Regions from separate parts of the Chitinophaga sp. 9-1-y genome, predicted to be linked through region 1. Evidence: riboswitches for the same ligand, from Rfam matches in the RefSeq annotation. Region 1 holds a riboswitch; the other holds the start of a gene.
What was found. A riboswitch is a leader RNA that binds a small molecule or an ion and turns the genes downstream of it on or off. The one in region 1 is predicted to bind S-adenosylmethionine.
Positions count from the first base shown of each region.

Region 2: it holds a riboswitch for S-adenosylmethionine, as region 1 does, so the genes downstream of both, AC5ZC7_RS03845 (aminotransferase class I/II-fold pyridoxal phosphate-dependent enzyme) here and AC5ZC7_RS09405 (aminotransferase class V-fold PLP-dependent enzyme) in region 1, are expected to answer to the same signal.

Region 1 covers NZ_CM197955.1:2,351,989-2,368,391, forward strand. The annotation lists gene AC5ZC7_RS09355 (cobyric acid synthase) at 1-200, shown strand, start outside; gene AC5ZC7_RS09360 (aminotransferase class I/II-fold pyridoxal phosphate-dependent enzyme) at 213-1,235, shown strand; gene cbiB (adenosylcobinamide-phosphate synthase CbiB) at 1,220-2,170, shown strand; gene AC5ZC7_RS09370 (SDR family oxidoreductase) at 2,304-3,134, shown strand; gene AC5ZC7_RS09375 (hypothetical protein) at 3,510-3,815, shown strand; gene AC5ZC7_RS09380 (DUF6881 domain-containing protein) at 3,818-4,102, shown strand; gene AC5ZC7_RS09385 (hypothetical protein) at 4,146-4,361, shown strand; gene AC5ZC7_RS09390 (uracil-DNA glycosylase family protein) at 4,380-5,072, opposite strand; gene AC5ZC7_RS09395 (ATP-binding protein) at 5,081-7,129, opposite strand; gene AC5ZC7_RS09400 (ElyC/SanA/YdcF family protein) at 7,488-8,735, shown strand; SAM riboswitch class I at 8,861-8,978, shown strand; gene AC5ZC7_RS09405 (aminotransferase class V-fold PLP-dependent enzyme) at 9,130-10,302, shown strand; gene AC5ZC7_RS09410 (cation:dicarboxylate symporter family transporter) at 10,259-11,443, opposite strand; gene AC5ZC7_RS09415 (NirD/YgiW/YdeI family stress tolerance protein) at 11,570-11,896, shown strand; gene AC5ZC7_RS09420 (TSUP family transporter) at 11,906-12,880, opposite strand; gene AC5ZC7_RS09425 (CNNM domain-containing protein) at 13,131-14,423, shown strand; gene AC5ZC7_RS09430 (pirin family protein) at 14,435-15,298, shown strand; gene AC5ZC7_RS09435 (hypothetical protein) at 15,398-15,631, opposite strand; gene AC5ZC7_RS09440 (hypothetical protein) at 15,907-16,403, shown strand, end outside.
Region 2 covers NZ_CM197955.1:961,298-977,700, forward strand. The annotation lists gene AC5ZC7_RS03835 (Maf family nucleotide pyrophosphatase) at 1-109, shown strand, start outside; gene AC5ZC7_RS03840 (homoserine dehydrogenase) at 173-1,354, opposite strand; gene AC5ZC7_RS03845 (aminotransferase class I/II-fold pyridoxal phosphate-dependent enzyme) at 1,452-2,630, opposite strand; SAM riboswitch class I at 2,816-2,935, opposite strand; gene AC5ZC7_RS03850 (DUF2851 family protein) at 3,062-4,345, shown strand; gene AC5ZC7_RS03855 (OsmC family protein) at 4,488-4,895, opposite strand; gene AC5ZC7_RS03860 (hypothetical protein) at 5,062-5,892, shown strand; gene lipA (lipoyl synthase) at 5,929-6,828, shown strand; gene AC5ZC7_RS03870 (TolC family protein) at 7,293-8,627, shown strand; gene AC5ZC7_RS03875 (efflux RND transporter periplasmic adaptor subunit) at 8,646-9,782, shown strand; gene AC5ZC7_RS03880 (multidrug efflux RND transporter permease subunit) at 9,811-12,993, shown strand; gene AC5ZC7_RS03885 (SdpI family protein) at 13,062-13,445, opposite strand; gene AC5ZC7_RS03890 (hypothetical protein) at 13,595-16,282, opposite strand.

The DNA of each region.
Region 1 (16,403 bases):
CCAGGTGCTGGGGTACTTATTTGCATGGGATCCTCGATAACGATATTATTGTCAGCGATCTGTTGGCACAATGTGGTAAACCCGCAGCAGTAAAGGAATTTGACTATAAAAGTTTCAAAGAAGAACAATATAACAAACTGGCCACACATATTCGTGAACATCTTGACATTTCAGCTGTTTATAAGGCACTGGAATTATAATATTAGGATCTTATGATACAAGGACACGGCGACGATGGCTACCTGTTTGACCAACCCGTTAAAGCGGACTTCAGCTCTAATGTGTGGTATGGTGGTCTGCAGGCAGGACTGAAAACTCATCTTGGCAATAAGATTGGTGGCATAGATCATTATCCCGATGCGGGGGCCCAAAAATTGCAGGGCATGCTGGAAAAGCAGGCAGGCCTTCCCGCAGGCAGCATCCTGGTCACTAATGGCGGCACGGAAGCGATTTACCTGGTAGCACAGGCTTTTGCCGGTGCTACGGTGACCATCGTTGCACCTACCTTCGCAGAATATGCGGATGCCTGCAAACTGTACCGTCACCAGGTACAATACCTGTTGTGGGATAAACTAACGCCGGATACCAGCTTCAATACAGATATGGTTTTTCTTTGCAACCCCAACAATCCAACGGGGCAGGCGTTGGATGATCATGCTTTGCAAAACCTGGTTCAACGGAATAAACACACCATATTTGTTATCGATGAAGCCTATATAGAATTTACGTTGGCTACGGCTACTATGCTGCCATACTTGCACCGCTTACCTAATGTACTGGTGCTCCGTTCGCTCACAAAAAGCTGCTGTATTCCCGGTTTACGCCTGGGGTATATTGCCGGCAGAAAGCAGCTGCTGGACCGTGTACGTGCCTACAGAATGCCCTGGTCAGTCAACAGCCTGGCGCTGGAAGCGGGCTATTACATCCTGGAACATCCAACACAATTTGCTTTATCAAAAGAATCCTTATTACAGGATACCTTTCATTTCTGGGAAGGTATCCGTAAAATGCCGGAGTTTAAGGTATCGCGTACGCATACACATTTTTTTCTGTTCGAAACACTGACAGGAACCGCGGCTTCGCTGAAAGCATGGCTGATGGAAAACCATGGTATCCTTATCCGGGATGCCTCTAATTTTTACGGACTGGAACAGGGACATTGCCGCGTGGCCTGTCAAAGTTCCGCCGATAATACATTACTGATTACCGCATTGCGCCAATGGAGCCTGTATTAAAATTCGTATTGCCGTTACTGTTAGGATATGCCGCTGATTTATTACTGGGAGATCCACGTAGCTGGCCTCACCCGGTAAAGCTGTATGGTACACTGATCCGCAAAGGTACCCAATGGCTGAACAGGGGAGCTGCCCGTTTTTGGAAGGGCGCTTTACTCACGATTCTCTTGTGTACCGCCGCTTTTTGTTTTTTCTACTTTACCCAACGGGGGCTGGAACAATGGCCAGTGGCCTGGTACGCTTTCAGCAGCATTTTTGTGTTCTTTGCACTGGCTAATAAAAGCCTGTTGCAGGAAGGTAAAGCAGTATTCGATATCCTGCACAAAAATGGGGTAGAAGCAGGGCGTGAGCGACTATCATGGATTGTAGGCCGCGACACGGCGCAGTTATCACCACAGCAAATTCGTATAGCCGTACTGGAATCTATGTCAGAAAACCTGAGCGACGGCGTAATAGCGCCGCTTTGCTTTTATGCGATACTCGGTTTACCCGGGATGATGTTGTATAAAATGATCAATACGCTTGATTCAATGATCGGCTATAAAAATGAGCAGTATCGGTATTTTGGCCGTTTCGCCGCCCGGCTCGATGACGTGGCAAATTATATCCCGGCACGCATCACCGCATTACTCATGATTTTATTGTACGGCAGCAGCCGTGCCTGGCATTTCATGATCCGCTATGGTTCAGCACATGCCAGCCCTAACTCCGCCTACCCGGAAGCCGCATTGGCAGGTATTCTCGACTGCCGCTTCGGCGGACCCAATACCTACGGAGGCGAGTTGGTACACAAACCTTTTATCGGCGAAAATGAAAGGGATATTGAGCACGAAGAATTCAGCAAAGTCATATATATCAACCATGCCGTTACTTTCGTTATGATTATTTGTATTGCATCCATAAAATATTACCTGCTTTGGCATGCCCAACAATAGTCCCGATACTATAACTTCGCGCCGGCGCTTTCCGCACACCTGTCAGGGGGATAGAATATAACCCGGTAAAATCCAAACGGCGTTTTATTACGGATATAGTAAGGAAGTGGTTAGGTCATGGTAAAGTTTTAATATGCACACGAAGCAAACGAAGATTAGTATTTTAAGTTGTGGTTGGCTGGGTAAGCCTTTGGCGCTTCATCTCCAGGAAGCAGGCTACCGGGTAAAGGGAGCCAGAACTTCTGCCGCCGGCGTGGCAGAACTCACCGCCCTGGGCCTGGAAGCCTATGAAGTTATTTTATCTACAGACGTTCTCACCGGCCCCGATGCGTTCTGGGACGCAGATATACTCATCATCAATATTCCTCCCCGCAAAGAAAGGGGGGCGGAAGCACATGTGGAAGAAATAGCCCTGTTGAGCAGTTTCCTGGAAACCACGCCCATCACCAAAGTAATATTCATTAGTTCTACTTCTGTATATGCGGATGTCAACGGACTAGTCACAGAGGAAAGCCAGGAGTTGCCTGAAACCCCAAATGGACTTGCTTTACGGGCTGCCGAAAAACAACTGCTCATGGCCACCCGCTTTGAAACGACCATCCTGCGTTTCGGGGGGCTGATTGGTTACGATCGCCTGCCCGATGCCAATCGTATCCGCGAGGGCAAACGGAACAATGAGCAACCTATGAATGTCATACACCGGGACGATTGTATTGGCGTTATCCAGGCCGTCATTGAAAAAGAAATCTGGGGAGAAGTGTTCAACGCTTGCGCCAGCGGACATCCGCAGCGATCCAACTATTATAAAGCCGCCGCACTGGCAATGGGGGTACCATTACCCCGCAAGCTACCAGCAGAAGAGCAGCCCTACAAAATAGTCAGTTCCCGTAAACTCAGGTATGCACTGCAATACCCCTTCAAGTATGATGATCCTTTAATGGTGTTCAATGAGGTGAAAGCATAAAGCGGAAAGCCGTTTTAGCGGATAATCAGAGCGGATTTTGTCTTTTTCAGGATTAGGCTGATTATACTGATTAGATCGATTTTATCTTTAAAGATTTAAAAGGAAAGGGGAGATAATAGCGGATATCCGCTGCTATCTCCCCTTTCCTTTCTTAATCAAAAAATAAAATCAGTATAATCAGCCTAATCCTGAAAAAGACAAAATCCGCTCTGATTATCCGCTAAAATAGCTTTTTGCTTTCCGCTTTATGCTTTCCGCTCAAAAAAATTTGTTTACATATATTAAAATCGCTATATTGTTATACTGCCTCACCAAGCCAACGGGAGGTACGCTTTAACCATTGAAAGATTATATCACCTAAACCTAATTAAAGCCGTGAATCTGCTGCTACTTAGCCTGTTTGCCCTGGCATTATGGCTGATGTTCTCCCTTTACCGGAGTCACAATCGCAAGAAGTCTGAATACTTGTTGCCCGTAAGATCTGCGAATATTGTAAAAATTCACAGTTACAAATCCTTTGGTATCATTGCCACTATCAGGTTTAAAGAGGATCTCACACCTCAGATAGGGGACCGGTTACACGAGGAAGGAAATATTTACCAGATAACGGGCGTCGTGACGCCGGATTCGCCCACTGAAAAACCAACAGATACGTGGGACTGCCGTTTGGTAAAAGTATAGGCATGGAATACCTGAAAATTTCATGGCTGCATCGCTTTGAAGATCAGCCAATATTCCTGTATAGTGAAATTGACAATCAGCGTTTTGAAAACCGGAAGATAGAAATCTATGAAGATGGAAGCTTCGGGATCGCCAATTGTAATTTTCATTTTGGCGGCACCGCGCTGTCAGACCTCGTAATGCCTGAAATAGCCGATATCAGCGGCGATAAACAATTTGTTCCTGAACTGATTACGCAGGCGGAATTTGAACTGATCTGGAATCAATATTATTATTTTTTGTCCTGACATAGCTGGTCCGTGATTTGCTGAAGATCTGGAAAAAGATCTTATGAACGCTTTCATGATTAAAACATCCGGAGGTCGCTTTTATGTAAAGCCCAGTTCCGCCGAACGCTTCCTGGTAGATGTAAATGGAGAGGAAGTTATGATGGAGAAAGATGAAGACGGATATGTACGTGCACCAGGCGCTACAGACAACGGCCATCGTTTCGAAATGGGTTTACTCAACAGTATCGCCGATCAGATTGCCATGCAAACAGCGTAAAAAATCCACAAAGCGTGGTTATGGATGTTCCGCAAAAGCCGACAGGTATTTATCAACGTACTGGTCCTTGGTTTTGCTTTTATACTGCATCACAAACCGCGGATGCTCCAATGGCACAATTGTTTTGAAGAATCGCTCCTGTGCATTTAATGCCTGCAGAAATGCTGCATTTTTTCCCGTACCCATACAGTAACAAACCTCACGACTGATATTCCATTCCAACTGCTCTTTTAAGCTACTCACAATAAAAGGATAGGCAGCTTTGGTGAGCGCGGCACTATCGTAATAATTATAATTCACTTCTTTCCCGCCAGCCTGTAATGCCGTAAATCCAAGCGGACAAATACTGCTGATATAAAAGTGTTGATAAAAGGGTTTTACGCCGCCATAGGCGTCTATTACATCATAAACAAATACGGAGGAGGGTTCATGGGTTTTCAGCCCTTTAATTTCGATACCACACTTATCCAGCATTCTTTTGGTATCGGTAAAGGGAACACCGGTGGAACCAGAGCCCAGTCGCCCGGGATTAATGCCCAGGATCAGCTGCCGGGGGCGTTGATCATCATAAAATTTTTTGTAAAACTGTGTCATGATATCCATAATGCCGGGGCCTTCCTTAAAAGGATTCATGACACGGATACCTGCCGGCAGTTTGCCCGGAAAATGCAGGTGGCTGTTGAATGCAATAATCTGATCGGCGATGGTCATGCCGCAATTTACACCATTTGATGATGGCGGGTAATTTTCTCCAGGATGTCTTCTTCCCGGTAAGGCTTCATGATGTAATCATTTAGGCCGGAGCGGAGGTACAGCGCAATATCATCTTCCAACACATTACCCGTAATGGCAATAATGGTCACGGCAGCCTTCTTTTTATCGGGTAATTCCCGGATCATGGCAGTCAGCATCAGGCCATCAATACCCGGTAAGTCGATGTCTGTCAGCACAAAATCAAAGGATTCCCGCTGGTATACTTCCAACGCCTCTTCGGCGGAAGAAACAATCAGGTAAGATGCCTGCATCCGGTCCAGCATAAGGGCCAGTAGCTTCTGATTCAGGATGCTGTCTTCTACCACTAACAATCTAATGCCCGCTGGAATAATGGGGCTTGCGGATGAACTGTTCACGGGGACAATAATTTTTTTGGTAGCAGGAGAGGGTGTTATCAACTGGTACCTGATTTCAAAATAGAATGTCGTGCCTTTCCCGGGAAGACTCTCTACATTGATTTTTCCTTTGTGAAGATCAATGATTTTCCTGGAAATATGTAATCCTAATCCACTGCCTTTATGATAATGATTATTTCCCTGGGAGAAAGCGTCGAACACCAAAGGTAATTCTTTATGGGAAATACCCGGCCCGGTATCTTTTACACTGACCTGCAACAAGTTATTCTCCCGCACATGCGCTGTTACTGTAACGCTGCCCTGTTCCGTAAATTTAATGGCGTTGGCCACCAGGTTAATCAGTACCTGTTTAAGCCGGAAGGCATCACCCATCACCAGCAGGGTGCTGGGAAAATAGATGTTCACGATTAAAGAAAGCGATTTCATTTCCGCCTGCACGGCCAGTGAATGACATACTTCTTCGATAGCAGTACGGGGCGCAAATTTTTCCTGTCGCAGTACCGGTTCTGCTGTTTCCATCCGCGTGTAATCCAGCACGTTATTCACTACCTGCAGCAGCAGGTCCGCCGAATGGCGTATAGCCGATACCGTTTCGGGCGTTTTATCCTGTTCCAGCAGGTAGGTAAAGCCCAGGATGGACTGTACCGGAGTACGGAGTTCATGGCTGATAGTGGCGGCAAAATCACTTTTCTGTTGCGCAAAGTGTTCGGCATCCTGCTTGGCTTTCAACAGGGCCAGCTCATACCGGTATAAGCGAATAAGACCATAAATGATAATGCCCGCCATTAGCAGGATTAAAGGAATTTCCCAGTAATTATGCTTATCCAGTTTATATAACGAATGGTCAATATCTTGTCCCAGTTGCAGGCGTCGTTTATCTGTTTCCTCCAGCATATGCTGCTTCAGCGCTGCCATTTGATGAAGCAGTTCTGTAAATAAGCGCTCATTGGCAATTACCAGCGCATATTCTTTCTGCTTCAGGTTATTATGGCTTTCTGCCGCCTTTTTGATAAACTTCGTATAGGCGTCCTGTATTCTTTGTAGCTGCTCTTTGGTAAATGCTTTGTTATTGGCAGGGGCATCATACTGCACAATTTTTACTTCCTTTTTTGTTTGCTGGATATTGGGCTTGTTGCTGATGGCATCTTTGATGCGGCCGAACAATTTTTTCCGGCCTTTGGTCTGCGCCGTTTCCGTAGTAATCAACGTATCGGCCTGCCGTATCGGCTGCGATATTTTGATATCGCCTAACTGCTGCATGGGCAGTGGTTGGTTGGCGGTATCCCATACCTGTGATAATTGTAACAGGGAATCTACGTATAGCCGTGTTTGTAAGAACAGTTGTGATTTCCGGGCTTTATCCGCGAGTAGGGCGTCCATCTGCCGTTCATCCTGCCGGGAGCTAACGGCGCTGTCCAGGTGCGCGGCAATCGCCTGCAGCTGACCTGCATAGATATTTAGATAATGTTTATCGTAGGTGAGCGTATAAATACGAAAATTGTTATCAGCGCCATATAACAACTGCATGGCCAGGTCAATATGACCGGCATCTGTTTTTGTGGCAACAAGGTCCTTCACAACAATACCTAACTGTTGAGATTCGCGTTTTCGTAAAAAGATGATCATAAAAAATGTCATCAGCACCAAAACCATTATCGTTAGTACAGTATAGCGTACAAAGGTTTTTTTCTCGTGGGTTCTATACATCGTGATATTAAAATTGGACGTTGGCTTCGTATTTCGTTATACGGCCCACGAAAATAAATGAATTTATTGGGCGTAACTAATGGATAATCAATGTAAAACAATGATATGGGTATTTGTACACTTCTGAATTATATATGTATTGTGGTAATTCATACATTATATTTTTTTATGTATTGAAAGATGGCTATACAGGTAGTCCCTGTTTTAGTTTCGGTATACAAGACAACTTTAAAGGGAACGAAGGCCTTTATTATTTTTTGTAGTATTGTTGCGATATAATTTTTCCCTGATGCACTATCTGAAAAGTTGTCTTACCTGTTTGCTCTTCCTTGCATTATCACCATTTGTTTACAGTCAATCAGTAAACCCGGATCCGCAGTATAAGTTTGTAACCGGCCCAAACGTATTGCAGGACCGTAATTTTTACCTGTTTACACTGTTGGAACGATTGCCCGACTTACCGTTATTGCTGTGTAAAGACAGCGTCCTTAAATCGCTGGCAGATACCTATAAACAGCGTATAACCCATCCCGTGGGTAAAGGGGAAAATGCCCCCGCACTTTTATTTTCGGATGCCGTTATTCAGCAAACTGGTGAGGCTCTTAACCGGTTGTTGCAACAACACCCTGCACCTTTTGGAAGGCTGCTGCAGGAAATGCGTGCCAGCGGGCTATTTGAACTACATGCCTCCGAAAGTGACGCCGGGCTGCTTACGGCTGCCTGGAAAGATGCCGCCGAAGGGGTTAACTATATCATTAACGCCTATACGAATGGCAGCGGTATGCGCTATCCCATGATTGACTCGGCAAGGTTTTATGTGCAGGCTCCTTCTTATAAAACCGCCGTACAACGAAGTATCACGCAAATAGGGAAGCAGCAGCAACAGGTTTATTTATTTTTCCAGCCATCCCTGGCATTGGCGCTGGACCTGCTCGTTCTCAATCGCCGCGACGAAGCCGGTCGCTATGAACCTATGTCTGCTACTAACGCAGAAGCATATACGCAAATAAAAAAAACGGACTGGACAAAGTATACCTATTCGGCCATGCTCATACTCGGCGCCAGCCCTGCAGGCAAAGAGGTGATCAGCGACGCGGGTAAAGGACGCTGCCGCGCCGGCGCAGAATTGTTCCGTAAAGGCCTGGCACCATTTATCATTGTTTCCGGCGGACATGTAAGACCGGTAGGCACCGCTTATGCAGAAGGGGTGGAGATGAAGAAATACCTGGTCAACGAACTGAAAATACCAGCAGACGCGGTAATGGTAGATCCTTACGCGAGACACACCACCACCAATGTGCGCAATGCCATCCGCATCGCGTGGAGAAGCGGCATCCCCGTTAATAAACGAATGTTGTGCGTGTCTGATGCCATGCACCTGGTATATGTAAACAGCCCGGTGTTTAAACAGCGTTGTACTACAGAACTGGGATATATGCCTGCGGCAGATATCCAGCAATCGGATCTCTATTTTTTGTCGTTCTTACCTGACCTCCGTTCCCTGCAGGCTAATCCGCTCGATCCATTAGATCCTTGATACGCGGGCTGCCGGGAGGTATTTATCTCCCATAAAAACTAAAGAAACAATAGTCTACTAATTTTGTAGGAAAATAAATTTGGTGGTTTGATTTTCTGCCTTATCTTTGCACCAGTTCTTTAAATAGCTTATCAAGAAAGGAGGAGGGACATGGCCCAACGATACCTTAGCAACCATCCCCCCGCTAAAAGCGGGGAGAAAGGTGCTGCATCCATCCCCGTTTTTAGCGGGGAAAGATAAGTCAGATACAAGTTTTGCAATACATTATTATATCTATATAATGATCAAACTCATCTGGCTCCAGGTGAGTTTTTTTATGCCCCTACCTTCCCGCGATACGCTCATTTAACGGACCTGTTTAATCAATTTTCATCAAACTAAAAATCAAAAACAGATGAGCACAATTACAGAATTAATCCATTCTATTCCCGTAGATCCCCGCACTGGCGCTATTGCAGTACCTATTTATCAAACGTCTACTTTTGTGCAGGACGCACCCGGTGTAAATAAAGGATACGACTATGCACGTTCCAATAATCCTACCCGCGAAACGGCAGAAAAAATTATCGCTCAACTGGAAGGAGGGGCCGCTGCATCCCTTTTTGGTAGCGGGTTGGCAGCCATTGATGCTGTCATTAAATTATTGAAATCCGGCGATGAAATTGTGGCGGTAGACGATATCTATGGCGGCGCTTTCCGCCTCTTTCATAAAGTATATGAGAAGTTTGGTATCCGCGTCACGTACGTTGATACTTCGGATACGCAGGCCGTATTCAATGCCATCACACCGGCTACCCGCCTGATATGGCTGGAAACGCCGACCAATCCTACGCTCAAGATCTCTGATATTGCCGCCATTGGCCGCATTGCCAAAGCACATAACTGTTTGTTCTGCGTGGATAATACTTTTGCGTCTCCTATCCTGCAAAAGCCGCTGGAACTGGGCGCAGACCTGGTGGTACACAGCGCTACCAAATATCTCGGCGGCCACAGTGACCTGATTGCCGGTGTGGTGGTCTCCAAAACAATACCGTTGGGAGAAGAAATTAAATTCTATCAAAATGCCACAGGGGCCATACTCGGGCCTTTCGACAGCTTTTTATTGATACGTGGTATTGAAACCCTGCACCTGCGCATTAAACAACATGGTATCAATGCACAGGCGCTGGCGGAATACCTGGAAGGTCATCCGGCAGTGGATAAAGTATATTATCCGGGCTTACCTTCCCATAAAGGTCATGAACTGGCGAAACGCCAGAGTAAAGGATTTGGAGGTATTATCTCCTTTACACTGAAAAATGATACTACGGAAGCCGCTACTGCTTTTGTAACGTCTACCCGCTACTTTAAGCTGGCAGAGAGCCTGGGAGGTATCAAAAGTTTATTATGCCATCCGGCTGCGATGACCCATAAATCTATTCCTGCTGAAAAGAGAAGGGCTGCGGGCGTAAGCGATAGCCTGATCCGCCTCTCCGTAGGACTGGAAGAAACCGTTGACCTGCTGGCAGATTTAGAACAGGCCTTTACGAAGCTGCCTGCGCCCGTCCACGCAGAAAGCGTGTTGTAAGCATGGCTGCTACATTATCGCCTGTAGCATTCAGGATAGTGGCCAGCGGATCTACCAGCGTGCCGATGATCATCAACGGAGGCAAGGCTTCTATAGGAAAGCCATAGATGCTCATCACGAGCAGCTCGCCAATGTAGCCGCCATTGGGAATACCGCCTTCCACAATGCTGGCTATAACGGTAACGCCCATCGCCATCGCAATCACCGTAGCGCTGTCGAAGCTTCTGCCAAACATACTGAATACAACCGCCATTTTTATAATAGAAGAAATACTGGAGCCATCTTTATGAAGGGTGGCGCCCAATGGTACCACCACATTACCAATATCTGCCGGTACCCCCATTTTGCTCACCGCTTCAAGATTAGCGGGTATGGTGGCTATGCTGCTACCCGTGCCCACAGCGGTGAGCGTAGGGATGATATTATTTTTCCAGAAGATTTTAATACCCGGAAGTCCCCCGGCTACAAACGCATAAAACGTGAAACCAAAAATGAAATAAACAATGCCGAAGCCATAGTAAATACCAAGTGATTGCGCGTAGGTGCCAAACAGTTGTGGGCCTACTGTGCCCACCTGGTAAGCAAAATAAGCACCCAACCCTACGGGGCCTATTTTCATAATAACACCCAGTACTTCTTTCATCACCTCATTACCGGAATGTAAAAAGTGCCGGAAAGCTTTGCCTGCCTCGCCTACACGCATAGCGGCAAATCCAACAAGACCGGAAAAAATGATGAAAGGCAACATGTTTTTGCGCGACAACAATTCATAAAACTCATTCACAGTGAGTAACCGGCTCAGTTGGTCGCCCCAGTTGCCCGGCTGCTCCAGGTGCAGGGTTTTAGACAATACTACCGGCTGATGAATCGGGAAAATCCATACTGTTACAATCGTCAGAAAAGCGGATACCAGGATGGTACTGAGAAATACCAATGACATGGTGCCTAATATTTTTCCCAGTTTATGCCCGGCCTCTATATGGGCCATGGCATTAGAAATACTGAAAAACACCAGTGGTATGATGACCGTAAATAACAGGTTCAAAAAAATATCACCGATTGGCTTAATAATAACTACCTTTTCCCTGAAAATCAGTCCTGCTATACTGCCGGCTATTATACCACCCAGCAGCCAAAACATGCTGCTGTAATTTTTAATAAATCCCATGAATGAAGTATATATTATACAAGATAACCAAATGTCACCGATCAGTGAACAATCAGACATGATTATTGTTTATGCTCATAGCAAAACCATCTGTTTATCATGAAAAGCTTGCTGCTCTGTTTGTTGCTGCCCTTTTTCCTGCAGGATCGCACCTACACCATAGGGGAGGTGATGCGCAATGCCCGGCAACTGCATAATGACAGCACCGCGGTACAAATTACCGGCTATGTGACCAAAAAACTGCGTGATAACAATTACCTCTTCGAAGATAAAACGGCGGAAATACAAGTAGCTATTGATCCCCGGTACCTGCCCCGTAAACCCTTCACCGATAAGGAGGCGGTGACCATCAAAGCACTGGTACAGTATGAAATCAATAAACCTATTACCCTGAGAGTAAACCAGGTGGTGAATAACGACGACTAACGCAGAAGACTATATGATTTTTACCAGGAAGCTGAAAATACTCTTCATGCTTACCAGGATCACAATCACCGCTACCGCTACCATAATTGTTTTGGCAGAAATTTTATTGGACACCTTGGCAGCAATAGGAGAAGCAATAGCACTGCCTATTACCAGTCCTAACACCGCATCCCAGTGTACATGAGAAAGTACGGTCACAAAAGTAAGAGAGCTGAGCATCGCGATAAAGAAACGGGTAGCCTTTACCGTGCCCAGCGAAAAACGGGGATGTCTGCCACCGGCAATCAGCGAAGATAATACGATAGACCCCCAGCCACCGCCGCCAATAGCGTCTATAAATCCGCCACCAAAGCCCAGTAAGCCAATTTTTTTTATCTTTTTAGCAACGTGCTTTTTGCGTTGTGCCCGGATGGCACGCAACAGGATGATGGTACCCAGGATCAGGGTATATAATGACACCACGGGTTTGGTATACATCGCATAATGTTCCAGCGAAGAAAGCAGGTAGGCGCCGATCACGGCACCGGCAATGCCCGGTAATATGAGTATTTTAAAGAGCTTTTTATTCACGTTACCCATCCGCTGGTGCATCCAGCCTGCAATACCACAACTCAGGATTTCCGATATATGCACCGCCGTACTGGCCGAAGCAGGCGGAATTCCCATCGATAAAGAAAAGGTAGTGGAAGTGATGCCATAAGACATGCCAATGGCGCCATCAATCATGGCAAATATAAAACCGGCAACCAGGAAATAATAAAAGACAGGAGGTACATCCTCCACATAGGTGCGGAAAGCGGGCGATTGCCACCAGGAAACCCCTAATATGACCGCCAATAACAAAATGCCCCCCAAACCAAATATCCAGCGCTGTTTCTTTAATGCGCTGTTTTCGCTGGTGGTGATAATTTCGGGCGATGATGCCTTTGATTCCGCTGTGGTAGTGGCTACCGGGGCAACCAGGGTAGTAAGTTCTTTCTCCATTTTATATATACCATGCCTTAATTCACCACAAAATACATAAACTCTATGAAATAAGTAGACTATATGGAAAAAATTACGAATTACGAATTATGAATTACGAATTTGTGGGGAGATTGACCCGATAATCGTTTACGACAATCTCCCCACAAATCCGTAATTCGTAATTGCTAATTCGTAATTCTCCAAAATACTACAACGTATAAAAATTGATTTACCTATATTTGGGGTTGCGAACCAATCTACGAACTACATGCTTTGGCAACTTTTCTGGACAATTATTTTAGTGCTATTAAACGGATTCTTTGTTGCGGCAGAATTTGCCATTGTTAAAGTACGTACTTCTCAAATCAACAGCAAAGGCGGCATGGCGGGTAAAAGAGCCACAGCAGCCGCAAAGAGCGTGTTAAGTAACCTGGATGGCTACCTGGCTGCCACGCAATTAGGTATCACACTGGCCTCCCTGGGCCTCGGTTGGGTAGGTGAGTCGGTAATGACCGCCATTGTGCTGCAGGGAATGGATAAACTGGGTATCCACAACATCTCACATGGCGTAGTGGAGGCCGTTTCTGTCGCCATCGCCTTTACCATTATCACGATTTTGCATATCGTTTTCGGAGAACTGGCCCCTAAATCAATGGCCATCCGTAAGCCATTGCCTACCACATTGGCCGTAGCTATACCATTGCGCGTTCTCTTCGTCATTTTCCGCCCCTTTATCTGGATGCTCAATGGCCTGGCCAACAGCATTCTGCGCCTCATCGGTATCACACCCGCCGGCGAATCGGAAATTCACTCAGAAGAAGAACTGAAACTCATTATCTCAGAAAGCCAGGAAGGTGGCGCCATCGAAGAAACAGAACGGGAACTGATCCAGAACGTATTTGAATTTGACGACAGCCGCGTAAAAGAAATCCTCACACACCGCAAAGACATTTCAGCGCTCGATATCAATCTCCCCCTGGATCAACTTATTGACCAGGTGATTAAAGACGGCTATTCCCGCTATCCCGTATTCAGCGGCTCCCTCGATGAACTGAAGGGCGTGGTATATACGAAAGATGTGGTGAAAGGCGTACACGAAAAAACACTTCAGGATCTCAAAGACATCATGAAGCCGGTATTCTATGTACCAGACAGCATGAAAATAAAAGACCTGCTCCGTACTTTCCAGGGCCAACGCCTGCAAATGGCCGTGGTGACCAACGAATTTGGTGATACCGAGGGGATTGTTACCATGGAAGATATCCTGGAAGAACTGGTAGGAGATATACAGGACGAACATGACCACGAAGCACCCATCGTAGAACAAAAAGATGATAACTTCATCGTGGACGCACATGAATACCTGGCGGATATTAATGAATTGTTACCTTATCCGCTGCCGGAGAGTGAACATTATGAAACCCTTTCTGGTTTAATCAATTACATCCACGGAACCATTCCCCGTGAAGGTGAAGTGATCATCATCGAGAACTACGAGGTGCTGATCCTTAAAATGTTCCGTAGCTCTGTAGAAAAAGCACGACTCAGACTGATCCGATAAAATAATTTTTTATGGAGAAGAAAATCCTCCACGTCCTGGAAGGACGGGAAAAACATATTACCGATACCGAAATAGTGCGGCAATCCTTACCCACTATGCAGTTCCGGTTTGCCAACCCATTTATTGTGGTACATCATATGCCGGCGAAGTATTTCGCCCCGGGATCACCGGAAGACCGGCTGCATCCGCACCCTCACCGCGGTTTTGCACCAGTCACCTTTATGCTGCAGGGCCAGGGCTATCACCGCGATAATGCCGGTAACGCCATGACCGTCAATGGTGGCGACGTACAATGGATGTTTGCCGGGAAAGGTATCCTGCACAGTGAAGGCCCTTCTGCCGGATTCCTGGAGAAAGGAGGGAACTATGAACTGTTGCAGCTATGGTTCAATGTGCCTGCTACCCATAAAGGCGAAGCGCCCTGGTACCAGTATATTAAAGGCACGGAAATGCCACCCGTAGCGGTAAAAGATGGGGTACACCTCACCCTGGTAAGCGGTGATTATGAAGGTAAAAAAGGACCGCTGAAAAATTTCACACCTATTACCGCCATCTGGGGAAACATCGAAGCAGGGAAAGAAGTAACCTTAACGGCTACACGTGGATATTGGACCCTATTATATGTAATTGACGGTGGTTTGAAAGTGAACGGAACAGATGTAAATGGCTACCATCTCATTGTTTTTGATAAAGACGATGAGCAGGCAGATATTCATATCACAGCGTCCGAAAACACCCGGATACTCTATCTTTGCGCCGAACCTATTAATGAACCGGTAGCCGCCAAAGATAATTTTGTAATGAATACTGCTGAAGAAATTGAGCAAGCTATGGCAGACTATAAGAATGGGCTGTTCGGAACACTGGAGAAATAGAAATAGAATTACGAATTACGGCTTTGTAAGAAGATAGTACACGCGAATTTTATTCGCTATGACCTTCTTACAAAGCCGTAATTCGTAATTCGTAATTGTCTACAACGTATCTCTTCGATGTTTCCACGTTGTATCCATTTTTTTCTTGTCCTTTTTATGATGTCTCATGGTAGTATCCAGTGGCTTAGGTGGGAAAGTATCCTGTTGGAAAATTTCAATATTAGCGGGATCATTTACCGGGCCAGCCAGCACAGCACGGTCCGGATTTCCCTTAAAAAAAACAAACAGGGCCAGTATCACCACGAATCCAATAGTTGCCGGAAGGTTTTTCATATAATAAAGATTTATGTCCAGGTAGTACATATGCACATATCATGCTTCTTTAGGCGCATAAGGCTGCATTTGTTATAATTGCCTGAGCATATTTTAGTTGTCTCTTTTCAAAGGCATTTACCGGCCTGAAACATCATGCAGAAATTGTGGATTTTGCCCGTCAATCAGGGGAAACAGGGACACATGGAGAGTGATCGAATAAGGCACTGCTTTTGTGGCGGTATTAAAACTGATCCTTGATTTTTCTCTGGTATCTTTAGAAAAATATAACAGCTATGTGGTACAATAAAATAAGTATGGCCGGTCTTCTCGTAGTGGCAGCGCTTTGCGCATGTAATAATCCTATGCAGAATAAGGCAGAACAGGCAGCGCATGATTCGGCCAATAAAGCGCCGGTTACACCCAATACCACAGACAGTAAATCAGTAGAACGCGATACCACCTACGGTGATTACCGCATCGCCGTAATAACTAAAGGCAATGCCTATATGCGCGACCTGGTCCTGGCAGTTGGGTCAAAGAAAGATACAACAGTAGCTGACAGTGTGATAGAGAAAGATGTAAAAGGACAGCTGAGAAATGTGCTGGTCGCGGATTTGAATGGAAATGGCCGGCCTGAAATTTATTGTACCATGTTATCTGAAGGGACCGGGCAATATGGGAAAGTTTATGGCTTTGAGCTACAGCATCCTATCATCCGTATTGATGTTTCCGCCATTGATACAATGGAGCAGGCCACCTACCGCGGACAGGACAGCTTCGCTATTAAAGG
Region 2 (16,403 bases), 1.4 Mb from region 1:
CATACAGGAATGGATTGGCGCAGTGGGAATAGACAGCATTAACGGCTGCTTTTACAATGTAATGGGGCTGCCGGTGAGCAAGGTAGTGGAAGAACTGGAAAACTTTTAGTAATAAGAACGGCGCTGTGATCAGCGCCGTTTTTACGATTGGTTTTTGCTTATTTACATTTCTTTATTCCAATACCAGAATATTCACATCTTTATTTTTCAGCCAGCCTGCTTCTCTCAGCTTCTGCAGGTTAATAGTGCCTACCACATAACGCCATTCGCTGGATTCATATTTTTCAGAGATATTGAAGAACTCTGCCAGGTCTACCTGGTCTGGTGTTTTATAGCGCAGGTATACTTTCAGATTTACATCATTGGTAAAGCTGGGCTGATTGTTTTGTTTAATCTTTTTATACTCGTAGCGATAGTTGTATAACAGGGCCGAAATATCGGACAGTACAGCGCTACCGGTAGCGGTACCACCGGCGCCTTTACCCACAAAGAATTGTTTGTCGGTGAAAGCACTTTCCAGCAGGATGCCGTTATATTCATTGTATACATCGTAGAGCAGGTTATGCTCCTTGATCAGGTGTGGCAGTACGTAAGAGAATACGTGTCCGTTCTGACGGCGGCATTGTGCAATGAGTTTGATGGTACAATTGCGTTGTTTGGCGAATTGTATATCAAAATCATTCAGGTGGTGAATACCGAAGTTGAATACTTCTTCCGGTTTTACGAAAGTACCAAAGGCATGGAGGAGGAGGATCACAATTTTAAATTTCGGATCATATCCTTCAATGTCGAGGGTAGGGTCAGTTTCGGCAAAACCCAGGTCCTGTGCTTGTTGCAGGGCGGTTTGGAAGCTGAGGTTTTCTTCAAATATTTTGGTAAGAATATAATTCGTAGAGCCGTTACAGATACCTTCTACTGCATTGAGCAGGTCGTTATCATAATATTCTTCCAGGTTGCGGATAATGGGAATACTGGCGCAGCTGGAGGCTTCATACAGGAACGGTACTTTGTTCTCTGCCTGTAATTGATACAGGGCAGGGAGGTTTTCAGCGATCATTCTTTTGCTGGCGCTTACCACCGCTTTGCCGTTACGCAGGGCGGTGCTCACAATTTCAAAGGCTGCTTCGGTTTCATTGATCAGTTCTACTACAACGTCAATGGTAGGATCTTCCAGGATTTCATTTTTATCGGTAGTAAAATAACTGCTATCGATAGGTCTTGATTTATTAGGGTCTTTAATACAGATTTTTTTGATCCGTGCATTAATACCTTTTGTTCTGTTCAAAACTTCATAGAGTCCTTGTCCTACGACGCCGAATCCGAAAATACCTAAATTGATGATCTTATTTTCCATACTTTTTTTTGAGCTTGCAGCCTTCAGCAATTAGTCTTTAACGATGCAGAGATGATCAGTTTCTGAAAGTCAAAGTGGTGGTTAATCACTAAGGGCTTTATTGTAAAACAGTAATTTGCTTGCCAGCCGGATGATTTAGTTTATCCAGCGCTTGTTTCAGGTCGTTGATCAGGTCTTCGGCATCTTCAATGCCTACTGATAAACGGATACAGGAGTCCTGTAAGCCTGTTCTTTTCCGGAATTCCTCCGGTATGTTTCTATGCGTCATGGTGGCCGGATGGGCCAGCATGCTTTTCACGCCGCCAAAGCTTTCTGCCAGTTTAAATAACTTGGTAGCGTTTACGATGCGGATCGCATTTTTGATATTGTCGCTTTTCAGGGAAAAGCTTACCAGTGCGCCGTAATTTTTCTGTTGTTTACGGGCAATGTGATGATTTTTATGCGTAGCCAGTCCTGGGTAAAACACTTTATCTACCGCCGGATGTGCGGCCAGCCAGTTAGCGATAGCGTTGGCGTTGGCGCATTGTTTTTCCAGCCGCAGGTATAAGGTTTCTATGCCGCGGATGGTGAGCCATGCTTCAAATGGACTGAGTATACTACCGGAAATATTCTGGTTGTACCGGATCTGGTCTGCCAGTACTTTGCTGTTCACCACCACCAGTCCGGCAATCACATCGCTGTGACCGGAAAGGTATTTGGAGGCGCTGTGGATAACGATATCCGCACCCAGGGTAATAGGTTGTTGTAACAGTGGGGTGCTGAAAGTATTGTCTACTACCAGCAGGATATTATGTTGTTTGGCAATTTTGCTGATAGACTTAATATCAGAAATGCGTAATGTTGGATTGGTAGGGGATTCCAGCCAGATGATTTTGGTATTGGGTGTAATAGCAGCCAATACTTTGTCGATGTTACTGGTATCTACGAAATTAACTTTGATGCCGAAGCGTTCAAACATGTGGTTAAAGATCTGGAAGATGCCGCCGTAGGTGTCTTCCACCGCCATGATTTCATCGCCGGACTTTAACAGCTTCAGTACCGCATCAATAGCCGACATACCACTGGCGAACGCAAACCCGGCAAACCCTTCTTCCAGGTTGCAGATGAGGTCTTCCAGCACCTTTCTCGTGGGATTGTTTGCCCTCGAAAATTCAAAGCCTTTATTGATGCCCGGTGATTCCTGCACAAAGGTGGATGTTTGATAGATAGGCACGGAGATGGCGCCTGTCAGTTCGTCTACCGGAATGCTATGAATCAGTTGTGTAGCTGTTTTCATGTTATAAATTATTTTTAATGATGTTCAATATGCACAATAATCTGCTGCAACTTTATCATTAAAGATCAACTTAAACAACAACAAATCCATGAAAAGGGGGTGGAGAGGGCATAAAAAAAGCTCTCCCGTGTGTTGGAAGAGCTTTCTTAGAAAGTTATATATATCTGTGAAGTATTATCTCTGCCAACTTATCTTTCCCACAACAGTGTTGTGGGCAGGAATTAGCACCTTTTTCCTGATCATATAATCAGGAAAGGTTGCTAAGGCATCGCAGGGCCAAGTCCCTCCGCCTTTCTGGATAAGTGATGTGTAAGAACTGGCGCAAAGGTAATGTCACTTTCATCAGATTTCCAAATTGAAGTTTGAATTTATTTATTAAACGATGTTTTATTACCTTTAGCTGATACTATTTTGTATCCAACCATATCTTTATGTTTGTTAACCCGTTGCTCTCAGAAGAGCTATTCCAGTACATCTGGGCGTTCCGGCTGTTTAAGCAGGATCACCTGGTGACTACCGGTGGAGAACCGGTACAGATTTTATATCCCGGACTACATAATCATCACGGTGGTCCTGATTTTTCTGCTGCAAAAATCAGGATTGGTGCCACTTTATGGGTAGGACAGGTGGAGCTGCACCTGCGTACATCCGATTGGTTCCGGCATAAGCATCAGCATAATCCGCAGTACGGGCGGGTCATTCTGCACGTGGTATTTGTGCATGACATGCCGGCCGACCGTATTCCGGGGGTACCCTGCCTGGAACTGCAACAGCATATTCCCAAACTGCTGTTACAGCGTTACGAGCAGTTGCGGCAACTGGCACCTTTTGTTCCCTGTGCGGCTTACGTTGCTACTGTTCCGCCGCTTACCTGGCTAAGCTGGAAAGAGCGGCTGCTGGCCGAACGATGGGAGCGGAAGTTAGGGGTGTTGCGGGCCTGGCTGCAAAGCAGTCAATCCAACTGGGAAGAAGTGTGTTATTGGGCAGTGGCGCAGAGTTATGGGATGCCGGTTAATGGGGTACCTATGCTGGAAGTGGCACAATCGCTTTCTTATACGGTGCTGATGCGGCACCGGCAGGAGCGGTTGCAGCTGGAAGCCCTGCTGTTTGGGCAGGCGGGTATGTTAGACTATGCGCCGGCAGACCAGTATGCCGCACAATTACAGGGAATTTATGGGCATTTGCGGCATAAATATGGGCTTAGTCCTATCGCCGCCTATCACTGGAACTGGCTGCGGATGCGTCCGGCGGCCTTTCCTACGATGCGGCTGGCTGCTTTTGCGGCCTTGTTGGAACACAGTCCCCGCCTGTTTTCCCGGATACTCGATGCCAATGATGTAACCGCACTGGAGCAGCTATTCTTCGTGCAGCCGTCGGCGTACTGGCATACCCATTACCGGTTTGGGCAGGTAGCAAAGCATACGCAGCTGCCGGGAAAACAGGCCATACACAGCATCCTGATTAATACCGTACTGCCTTTGCTATTCCTGTATGGACAGCAGAAGCAACTGAAATATTACCAGGAAAAGGCCCTGCATTTCCTGGAGCAGCTACCACCGGAAAGAAACCGTATCACGGAAGAATGGGAGCAATTGGGCGTAACACAGGAAAGCGCGATGGAGTCACAGGCATTGTTGCAGCTGAAGCAATACTATTGTGATGAGAAGCGGTGCCTGCATTGCGCGGTGGGGATAAAAATTATAGGGGGGATGTAGAAAGAATTACGAATTACGAATTACGAATTACGAATTACGGAGTTGTGGGTAGATTATAGTGGATAGTCTTCGCTGATATCTACCCACAACTCCGTAATTCGTAATTCGTAATTCGTAATTCTTGATTCAAGGTTCTTTCTCCTTACCAATTAAAAGTAACATCCTGCACCATATCAGGGTGTACGCTTTGTGCTACCGGGCAGGTATGTGCAGCTCTTTCGAGGATGGTTTTTTCCTTGTCGCCCAGGTTATGGCCGGCGGGGAAATCAAATACGATGGTTACGCCGGTAATACGACGGGGCTCTGTACCCATGATTTTCAGTACACTTACTTTGGTGCCTTCAATGGGCCAGTTGTTTTCCATGGCTTTGATACCCATAATGGAGAGCATGCAGGAGCCCAGTGCTGTGGCTACCAGGTCGGTTGGGGAAAACCTTTCTCCCTTCCCTTTATTATCTACTGGTGCGTCTGTTTCAATTACAGTGCCGGAGCGGAGATGGGTAGCGGTAGTGCGTAATTCCCCGTTATAGATGATAGATGCCGTTTGCATATTGATTCTTTTTATGATCTGACAGTAAAATTAAAGGTATTTTGAGGATAAGTGCAAGATGGAAAGTGTGGGGTGCTGTTAAACTAAAAAAAAATTAGCTACGTTTGTAATATATACATAACAATACCTTTGTTCAAGCGTTTACTTATTATAATAATAGCCCACTGTGAAAAAAATATACTTAATCCTGTTTTTGGCAATGATATCCGGCGGCTTGTTTGCACAATCCACTACCAATACCACTTCCACGCAACAAAGCAAGAAAAGTGATAAGGAAAAGCGTAAGCTGAAGAAAATCTCTATTTTCCGTGAGCAGGAAGAAGGAGAGAACGTTTTTCAGCGTGACTTTTCGGTAGGTGGCAGGGTCAACACCGATGGCTGGACCGGTTTCGTGGAAATGGGCTATCGCAAGAGCAGAAAGAAGGTCACTTATTTCCAGTTTGATTTTTCGGAGAAGAAGAGTAATAAGGAGGTGAAGAAAAGCAGTGCTTACTTTACCCAGCGGCCTTATATATTTGGTAAACAGAATAATTTTTACCAGGCTAAGCTGGGCGTGGGTCAGCGTTATATGATTGGTGGAAAAGCCAACAAAAACGGGGTAGAAGTAGACCTGATCTACTATGGTGGCTTATCTGTAGGGTTATTGAAGCCTTACTACCTGAACCTGGCAATTGATGGAGATAATAAAGACGTAAAATATGACCCCTCCAATCCGGAACAATTCCTGACTGTGGCTAATATTAATGGCGCCGGTGGTTTTGGCAAGGGCTGGAATAACCTGACTGTAGTACCGGGTTTGCACGCCAAATTGGGGATGCGCTTCGACTGGGCGCACTTTAACGAGGTGGTAAGTGCCCTGGAAGTGGGGATGAATGCGGAGGTATATACCAAAAAAATCCCAATTATGGTGGTATACAATGGGTTGGACTATAATAAACAGTTCTTTTTTGGCGGATATATAAGCCTTCAATTCGGGAAGCGCTGGAATAAGAGATAAGTGTTAACTTTGCTTTTCTAAAGAAAGGAATAAGCGATGCAAGAACTACCCGTAATAGCCGCCGAACCGGCTACAACAAGAGTAAAAAAGCCTGATTGGCTGCGCGTTAAATTACCGATAGGCGAGAACTATAAGCAGGTGAGGAACCTGGTAGATACCCATAAATTACATACGATCTGTGAAAGCGGTAACTGCCCTAATATGGGAGAGTGCTGGGGAGCTGGTACGGCCACTTTCATGATCCTGGGAAATATCTGTACCCGCAGTTGCGGCTTTTGTGCCGTAGCTACCGGCCGCCCGGAAGCCGTAGATTTTGATGAACCTCAGCGTGTGGCAGAAGCCATTTACCTCATGAAAGTAAAACATGCGGTGATCACTTCTGTTGACAGAGACGAGCTGAAAGACGGTGGTTCTATCATCTGGGCAAATACCATCAACGCGGTAAGGGCCTTAAACCCCGACACTACCATGGAAACCCTGATCCCCGATTTTCGCGGTCAATGGGAAAATCTCCAGCGTATCATTGATGTGGCGCCTGAAATTGTATCACATAACCTGGAAACCGTAGAACGTTTAACCAAACAGGTAAGGATACAAGCCAAATATCACCGCAGCCTGGAAGTGATTCGTCGCCTTAAAGAAGGTGGTATGCGTACCAAAAGCGGTATCATGCTCGGCCTGGGTGAAACCAAGGAAGAAGTAGTACAAGCCATGCAAGACCTGTACGACAACGGTTGTGATGTAGTCACACTGGGTCAGTACCTGCAGCCTACTCCTAAGCACCTGCCGGTAGCACGCTTTGTACATCCCGATGAATTTGCAGAACTGCGCGAAATTGGATATAACATGGGACTGGACTACGTAGAGTCCGGACCGTTAGTTAGGTCCTCTTATCACGCAGAAAAACATATTGTTAGCGGTCGAAATAAAGGATGACCGGAACTGATTTTCATGTAATTGTTAAAATCCACCCGAAAGGGTGGATTTTTGTTTTCATAACGTTATCTTAGCGCCCGAATTACTTTTACCTAACAACAAAATGTTTGTTGTCTAACCTACTTCTCAGTTATACGTTGTTTTCAAATACCTGGAATCAAAACCCGGATGCGTGCAGCTAACGTTTCAGATCCTTTTGAATAAGCAACTTTTTTAATCAACCTACCTGTTTACTGTAGCTATTACAGCTTAACATGTTTTGCAGTAATAAATAATATTGTTGCGTAGTGAAGCACTACCTGACAAAAAAAGAATATTAATGCCTAGCTATTAGCAGTTAGCTGTTAGCCATTCGCTAAAAGCCAGCTGCTAATAGCTAACTGCTAAAAGCTAACTGCTAGCAGCATACTGGTATTATTTTCTTTCGATTGGTACAATGATGAACTGAATGTCAAAAGCCTTTTATGAAAAGAGCATTTTATTTGTTAGCTGTGTCCTGCGGATTGTTAATAGCACCGCAGTTATTTTCACAGTCATCTTCGGACTCCCTGTTAACCAGCGCTACCCTGCAGGAATGTATCCGGTATGCTATTTCGCATCAGCCGGTCATCCGCCAGTCGTTGATTGATGAGGCAATTACCGATAGAACCGTGAAGAGTAAGCTGGCCGACTGGTATCCGCAGATCAACCTGGATTACAACATCCAGCACTACCTGAAAATACCGACCTCTATTTTAGGTGGGAATCCTATTCAGGCCGGTGTAGCCAATTCTTCTGCCGCACTGTTTGGGTTAAATCAAAACATCTTTACCCGCGACCTCTTACTGGCCAGTAATACGGCAAAGGATGTACGAAAACAAAGCCAGCAAACCACTGCCCGCAACCAGATAGACCTGGTAGCGAATGTTAGCAAAGCGTACTATGATGTACTCCTCACCACCGAACAAATCAAGGTGCTGAGTGAAGATATCACCCGCCTGGAACGCAGCCTGAAAGATGCGAACAACCAGTATGCCAGCGGATTGGTGGATAAAACAGACGCCAAACGCGCTACCATTTCCCTGAATAATGCCCGCGCCCAGCAAAAGTCCGCGCGTGAACTGCTTACCGCCAAACAGGCGTATCTCAAAGACTTAATGGGATATCCTGCTACTGCCGGTGATGTGCCGCTCACCTCCGATTCTTCTGTCGTAGCTGCACAGGTAACCGGTGATGATACCTTACAGGTGGCCGACTATAAAAGCCGTATTGAATACCAATTGCTGCAAACACAGGAAAGCCTGCTACAGGCCAATCTGAAATATAATAAATGGAGCTTTCTGCCTACCGTATCGGCATTTATTAACTATTCCTTCGCTTATCAGAATGCGGAATTCAGCAAGTTATATAGTCATGATTATCCCAACTCATTGCTGGGATTGAAATTATCCTTACCCATTTTCCAGGGAGGAAAACGGATCCATAACATCCGTATGGCAGAACTGCAACTACAGCGTACACAGTGGGACTACGCCGCATTGAGAAGTCAGATTAACTCCCAATATGTACAGGCGATGGCCACGTACAAGAGTAATTACAACGACTATCTCACCCTGAAAGAAAATGTGCAGATGGCAAAGGATGTATACGATATGTTACAGTTACAATATAAAGAAGGTATCAAAACGTATCTCGATGTCATTGTGTCTGAAACAGACTTGCGGAGTGCGCAACTGAATTACTACAATTCTATGTACCAGGTGCTGTCCAGCAGGATAGACCTGCAAAAAGCATTAGGAACCTTAACAGCTAATTATTAAATGGTAACCGGAACGGATATGAAAAAAATGAACAACATTATCTTAATCAGCGCTGCCAGTATCCTGGGCTTATCGGCCTGCAGTGGTCCTGCTAAAAAAACGGCGCCTGTGATGCCCCCTACACCGGTGAATATTACGGAAGCAACTGTAGCACCGGCCGTTTACTACGATAAGTATCCCGCTACAGTGGTAGCTATTAACCAGGTGGAACTGCGTTCCCAGGTGGCCGGGTTTATTACGGGCATCTTTTTCAAAGAAGGAGAAATTGTGCAGAAGGGAAAAACATTGTATGAAATAGATCGCCGTAAATATGAAGCCGCCGTTCTTTCGGCACAGGCCAATGTGGCCAGTGCAAAAGCGAGCTTTGAAAGAGCAAAGAAAGATGACGATCGCTATCAGCGCCTGGCCGACCAGGATGCGGTAGCCCGACAGATACTCGATAACGCCAAAGCTACACTCGAAACTTCCCGTAGCCAGCTGGCCGCCACCGAAGCTAACCTGGCAGCGGTACGTACCGACCTGGATTACTCTCTCATCAAAGCACCGTTTACCGGACGCATTGGTATTTCCCAGGTGAAACTGGGCGCACAGGTGAGCCCTGGTAGCACCCTGCTGAATACCATCTCCAGTGAAAATCCTATAGCAGTGGATATTGTAGTAACAGAAAATGATATCCCCCGCTTTGCAGCGATGCAGGGCAAAGGTAACGGCAACGATAGTACGTTTAGGCTGCAATTGTCCGATGGTACGGCCTATGTGCATGCCGGTAAAATACTTGCCATCGACCGTGGAGTAGACAATCAAACCGCTACCATCCGCGTGCGTATTGAATTCAATAACCCGGACGATAAGCTGAAAGATGGCATGAGCTGTGTTTTACGCGTACTCAATGACCAGTCCGGCGAAAGACTGATCATCCCTTATAAAGCAGTGACCGAGCAAATGGGCGAATACTTTGTATTTGTAGCCAAAGATTCTGTGGCTGCCCAACAGAAAGTACACCTGGGACCAAAAATCGGTGATAAAATAGTGATCATGGACGGCGTACAGGCAGGTGATAAGGTCATTATTGAAGGCTTCCAGCGCTTACGCGATGGTGGCAAAATACAGATAGGAATACCAGCCGCACCACAAGGCGCGCCTGCGAAGAAATAGTTTATCAGTAGAATCAACAGCGAAGATCATGATTGCAGATACTTTTATAAAACGACCCGTAACGGCCATAGTGATATCTATTGTGCTGGTGCTGGTGGGAATATTGGCGATGATGAACCTGGCCGTGGGCCAGTATCCGGAGATCTCACCCCCCACCGTACAGGTAACCGGTACCTACACCGGTGCAGATGCACAAACGGTGGAACAAACCGTGGCCACCCCGGTGGAAGTGCAGGTGAATGGTACGCCAGGTATGACTTACATCAATACCAACAATACCAGTAGCGGACAAATGAGTATGACGGTTAACTTTGAAGTAGGTACCGACATCAATATTGCCGCCCTGGATGTGCAGAACCGTGTGGGTATTGCACAACCTACCCTGCCGCAGGAAGTGCAGCGTTTAGGCTTAACCGTTAGAAAACGTAACCCCAGTATCCTGATGCTGGTGGCACTGTACTCACCCAAAGGCACACACGATATTACCTTCCTCGATAACTACACCAACGTATATGTAAAAGATGCGTTGCTGAGAGCAAAAGGAGTAGGGGATATCTTCACCCGTGCGGATGATTTCAGTATGCGCATCTGGTTGAAACCCGATAAGCTGGCTGAAATGGGCGTTACCGCAGACGATATCCGCGCTGCGCTGGCAGAACAAAACGCGCAGATTACCGCCGGATCTGTTGGTGCGCCGCCACAACAAACCGGGCAAACATTTGAGTATAACATCTTTACAAAAGGACGTTTATCCACACCGGAAGAATTCGGCAATATCGTGGTGAAAACCCGTCCGTCTGATGGAACGCTCGTATACCTGAAAGATGTAGCCCGCGTGCAGTTAGGTAAATTTAACTATGCAGGTAATAACTATGTGGATGGTAAACGTGCCGCTTACCTGCTCGTGTACCAGGCGCCGGGTAGTAACGCGCTGGAAACAGCCGCGAATGTAACCGCCGCCATGGAAGAACTGAAAAAACAGTTCCCGAAAGATGTGGAATATGTAGTGCCGTTTGAGTCGGTATCTGTGGTAAAAGTATCTATTGAAGAAGTAGTGCATACCCTGGTAGAAGCCCTGATACTGGTGGTAATTGTGGTATTCCTGTTCCTGCAGAGCTGGCGCGCTACCCTGATTCCTATCCTGGCTATCCCGGTATCTATTATCGCTACGTTCATCTTCTTCATCCCGCTTGGCTTTACCATCAACACCCTGACCTTGTTTGGGTTTGTACTCGCCATTGGTATTGTGGTGGATGATGCCATTGTGGTGGTGGAAGCGGTGCAACATAATATTGACCATGAGAAAATGACGCCCAGGGATGCTACGGCGCAGGCCATGAAAGAAATTTCCGGCCCCGTGATCGCGATTGCGTTGATTCTCGCTGCGGTGTTTGTGCCGGTAGGATTTATACCAGGCATCGTAGGCCGTTTGTACCAACAGTTTGCTATCACAATTGCCATTTCCGTAATGATCTCTGCTTTTGTGGCATTGTCATTAACACCGGCCTTGTGTATCCTGTTGCTGAAGCCCATGCACCTGGATAAGGATTCAAAAGGGCTGAACAAGTTCTTCTTTAAATTTAACCGTTGGTTCGGACATACCACTTCCCGTTATTCTATAGGGGTGAAGAAAAGTATCCGTTACTTCCGTTTTGCAGTGGTGATCCTGATCTGCATTTTCGTAGGTACGATGATGTTATTCAAGGCCAAGCCTACCGGCTTTATTCCTACAGAAGATGAGGGTCGTTTGATTATCACTTTCGACTTACCGGAATCGTCCTCTACAGAGCGTACGGTAGGAGTGATGTCGCAAATGATGAAGGACCTGCAAGCAACGCCGGGTATTGCGCACTATGCAGCATTGGGCGGTTTGAATGCGGTGAGCTTTGCCTCTAAATCCAACAGTGGTACCATTTTCTGCTCCCTGAAGCCATGGGCAGAACGTAAGGCAGATTCGCTGCAGATTACCGCGTTAGTGGCTACCGTAAAGAAAAAGCTGAGTAAGTATAAAGAAGCCAATGTGGTGGTAATACAGCCACCGGCTATCCCGGGGCTAGGTCAAACAGCCGGTTTCTCTTTTGTATTGCAACAAAGAGGCGCCGGGGAAATCAAAGCCTTTGAAGGGGTATTGCAGAACTTCCTGGCTGCTGCCAACAAGCGGCCGGAAATAGCGCAGGCTTTTTCCTTCTTCACCGCGCGTACACCAGGCTACCAGCTGGATATAGACCGTGAGAAGGCAAAGAAAATGGGCGTGAAAATATCAGATATTGCGTCTGCCCTGCAAACGTATATGGGTAGTGCTTATATCAATGACTTCACCATTTACGGGCGTAACTTCCGCGTGGTAACCCAGGCGGATTCTACTTACCGGGGAGATATTAAAAACCTGAACCAGTTATTTGTACGCAACAGTGCCGGGTCTATGGTGCCCATCAGTGCGCTTACTTCTTATAAAGTGATAGAAACAGCGCCGGTGATTTCTCACTATAACCTGTTCCGCTCTGCGGAAGTCAACGGTGGACCAGCGCCAGGATATAGTAGTGGTGATGCTATCAATGCGCTGAAGGAAGTAGCAGCGGAAACGTTACCAGACGGATATGGTTATGAGTTCTCCGGTTTGAGCCGTGAGGAATTATTATCAGGTTCCAAGACGGTATACATCTTTGCCCTCTCTATCATCTTTGTGTTCCTGTTCCTGGCAGCTTTGTATGAAAGCTGGTCCGTACCCTTCTCGGTACTGCTGGCGGTCCCTATTGGCGCCTTTGGTGCCATCCTTGTGCTTACCTTCCTGCCTAAGCTGAGTAATAACGTATATGCACAGATTGGTTTGATTACGTTGATTGGTTTATCGGCCAAAAACGCCATCCTGATTGTGGAGTTTGCGAAAGAGCGGGTAGACAGGGGGATGGACCTGGTAACGGCGGCAGTAGAAGCAGCGAAGCTCCGTTTACGGCCTATCATCATGACGTCTATGGCTTTCCTGTTAGGTATCCTGCCGCTGGTGTTTTCTTCCGGTGCAGGTGCGGAAGCGCGTAAAACCATGGGTTGGACCGTATTAGGTGGTATGTTTACGGCTACCTTCCTGGCCATCTTTATTGTGCCGGTATTGTATGTGGTGATTACCCGCCTGGCGTATGGTAAAGAGAAGCTACGTAAAATGAAAGAGAACTACCAGTCAGTACCTGAGCATGATATACAGGGAAAACTGTAGGCAAAAAAGAAGGGTTTATAATTATATATAAGCAGGGAGGCGTTGCGCAAGCGGCGCCTTTCCTGTTTTTATTCCGGCAGGATGCGTTTTCCGTCTTTGTCGAAATGCCTTGTTAACTGCCATTCGGTGTCGCCTACCATATACATGGTGCCGGCTACCACGGCGCCTACAGTGATGTACAGGAACCAATCGGTTTGGCTGTCGAATAGCAGGGCACAGGCCAGCCCGGCGGCCAGCAGTATAATGCCGATCCGTTTGGAAATACCGGCGGCATATTCATTGGCGGAATGCCACATTTCCAGTGTTTTGGTAGACAGGACACTGCGGTAGCCATACCAGGATTTGGTCGTTTTCGGTGGAAAACGGTGAATAACATATCCCATGAGGAAAAATAGTACGCCGGCGAAGATAGCAGCGTTGCAGTAGGTGGAATGGAGGAAACGCAACAACATGGTCCGGGGCTTTTGGTTACCATAAGTTACGAAAGAATTACGAATTACGAATTACGAATTACGGATTTGTGGGTAGATGACAGCGAATGATCTTCGCGTTTACCATCTACGCACAAATCCGTAATTCGTAATTCGTAATTCGTAATTCTTTAATGTTTCGTGGTATCGGTGGCCTTCTTCTTAAACAATCCGTTCAGTGTATTCTTCACCGTTTCCCCGGCTTGTTTGCCCACATTATCCAATGGTTTGCCGGTGTGGGTAGAATCTTTCTTTCCGCTGAGCTGATTTTTCAGTTCGTCTTTCAGGGAATTCACTGCGGTGTTTTTGAGTTGGTTGAGGCTGTCTTTTACCGTATGTTTTACAGAATCTACTTTATTCTTCACCAGTTCAGCCGCCTGTGCTTTCAGGTTGTTGGCAGATTCACGCAGGTCTGTTTTTACACTTGGTTTGAGAATGTTGCCGGCCATTAATACCTGCAGATGCACGCTATCTCCAATGTTTACCGGGATACCTTTGCTTTGTGCCTGTGATGCCAGGTTGTTGACCAGCGTGTTGCCAGCCGAACCCATCAGGCTGCGGGGTAACGCGAGTTGCAGGGTATAATCGAGCGACTGGTCAAAGCCGTGTGAGCCTGCAATATCCATGCGGATGCCACCTACGGTTACTTTGAACGGATTTACTTTTACGCGGCCGTTTTCAAAAGCAAAGTAGTTTTTAATATCACGCAGGGAAATATCTTTCAGTTGAGATACATTCAGGGTATTAGCCAGCTGATCTACCGGTGCAAACTGTTTCAGGAAGCCCTGTATCAGCAGGAGGTTACCGTCGCCGGTAAGGGTGTTCAGGTCGGGCGACATATCCTTACCTAACTTACCATGCATGGTTAGCTGCGAAGTGATTTTACCGGAAAGGAATTTACCAATCGGCATTAACTTCTGTACCGTGTTGAAGGTGTTGAAGGTTTGCTGCACATCCAGGTTTTGTACATTGTAAGCCAGGTTGATATCCGGGTTTACTTTACTGGCTTTGGTGCTGTAGCTACCGTTTATTTCCATGGTACCTTGCAGGGCGTTGGCTTTCAGTTGCTGCATGGTAACGGTTTCATCTTTCACCAGGAGGTTACCGCTTACGTTGGTCAGGTCCGCTTTATCGTAATGAATTTTATTTACGTTAGCTACCAGGCCAAGGTTCAGGTTAGCAGGAACAGCAAATGGTACGGCAGCAGCGCTGTCTTTTTTAGCAGTAGCAGGATCCGGAGCGGTAGGTGTAGTGCCCATCCATTTGTCCAGGTTAATTTCATCTGCCTTGAAGTTCATTTTACCATCCAGTGGCGCATTTTTGAACGTATAGGCGAGCAGGTTATTCACTTCTCCATTGGCTTCGAAGTTGGTACCCATGTATTGTCCGTTGAGGTCTTTTACCGTTACGTTTTTAGGGTTAAACTGGAGGGAGAGGTTATTTACTTTCACGCCATCGGGGTAGTCTTTGCTTTTATAGAGCATATTGCTCAGCTGCAGGGTACCGGCGGCGTAGAAGCGATCGTATTGTTGTTTTTCAATAGCACTCATATTGCCTTTGGCACTGATATCCGCATCGAGTAAACCGGATAAATTGGTACCGGATTCGAGTTTCACGAATTGGGTGATTTTAGACAGATCCAGTTTGCCTTTGGCGGCAGCGTCAACATACAGATCGGAGATAGGTGTTTTTACCAGTAAGCGCAGGTCCAGTGGGGTGTTATCCATTTCCAGGTGGCCGGTAGGCATATCTATCACGGTATGATCAGGTACGCCATCCGGGTTGCTGATCTTCATGGCGATCTGGATATTTTTTACCGGTTTAGGCAGGTCAGGATATTGGAAGAAGCCATCTTTTACGGCCAGGTTCAATCCAAACGAAGGCATTTGCACCGGGGAGTAATTGCCTTTTACGAACCCGTCGAAAGCAGCCGTACCGTTGGTTTTTATCTTATCGAAATCTGTTTTATATACAGCAGGCACCAGCGACAACAGGTCTTTAAAGTTGGTAGAAGGGGCTTTAAAGCTCATGTCCATACCATAGGTAGAGTCATTTACGAGTTTAAAGAATCCCTGCAGGGCCAGTTCCAGGTTGTTGATGGCAGCTTTACCGTCTTTCAGCGTGTAGGTGTTGCTGTTATTATCCACCTGGATAGCGGCATCCAGTTTGGTTTTTACCTGGGAGAGGTAAGGAATGAGTCCATACCGGAAGGTAATGCCTTCGGCCACGGTGTTGGTTTGCAACAGGAATTGATCCTGCGTGAAATCGCCTTTACCCTGGTGGGTTAAGCCGGTAATGAGCAAAGCCATATTTCCCTGGCGGTCGTCGTAGCTGATCAGGGCGTCCTCAATTTTATATTGCTGGAGGCTCAGGGCAAATTTACTTTTGCCGGTATCAGCAGGCGAAGCTGCGCTGGTATCTGGTTTGGTAATATTCCAGTTGGCGGCGCCGTTTTTATTTACAATAGCGTGTATCCGTGGCTGTATCAGGGCGATATTATAGATATCCATCTTATCGCCTTTTACTACACTCATGAGATTCAGGGCTACATCAATTTGTTTTACTGCCAGCAGGGTATCTGCAGAGAACTCACCGGTACCAATTACCTGTAAGTCTTCCAGTCCAACGGCCAGTCGTGGGAAATGCCGGAACAAACTGATGTCCACGTCTTTAAAGTCCACTTTGGCATTGAGCCGGTTGTTCAGTTCCGTTTTAACTTTTGCAATGATCTTGTCTTTGAAGAAATAGGGGATGGCAATCGCTGCCAGTATCAAGACCACTATTGTGATGCCCACAATTTTCAGGATCTTTTTGAGCATAGGCTTTTTTTGCGGTGAAGATAAGGAAAAGCAGAAAGCAGAAGGAGCGGATTTTGTCTCTGTACAGGATTATACTGATTATATTTTTTTAGATTTTAAAAGATGATAGTAGATCGAAGTG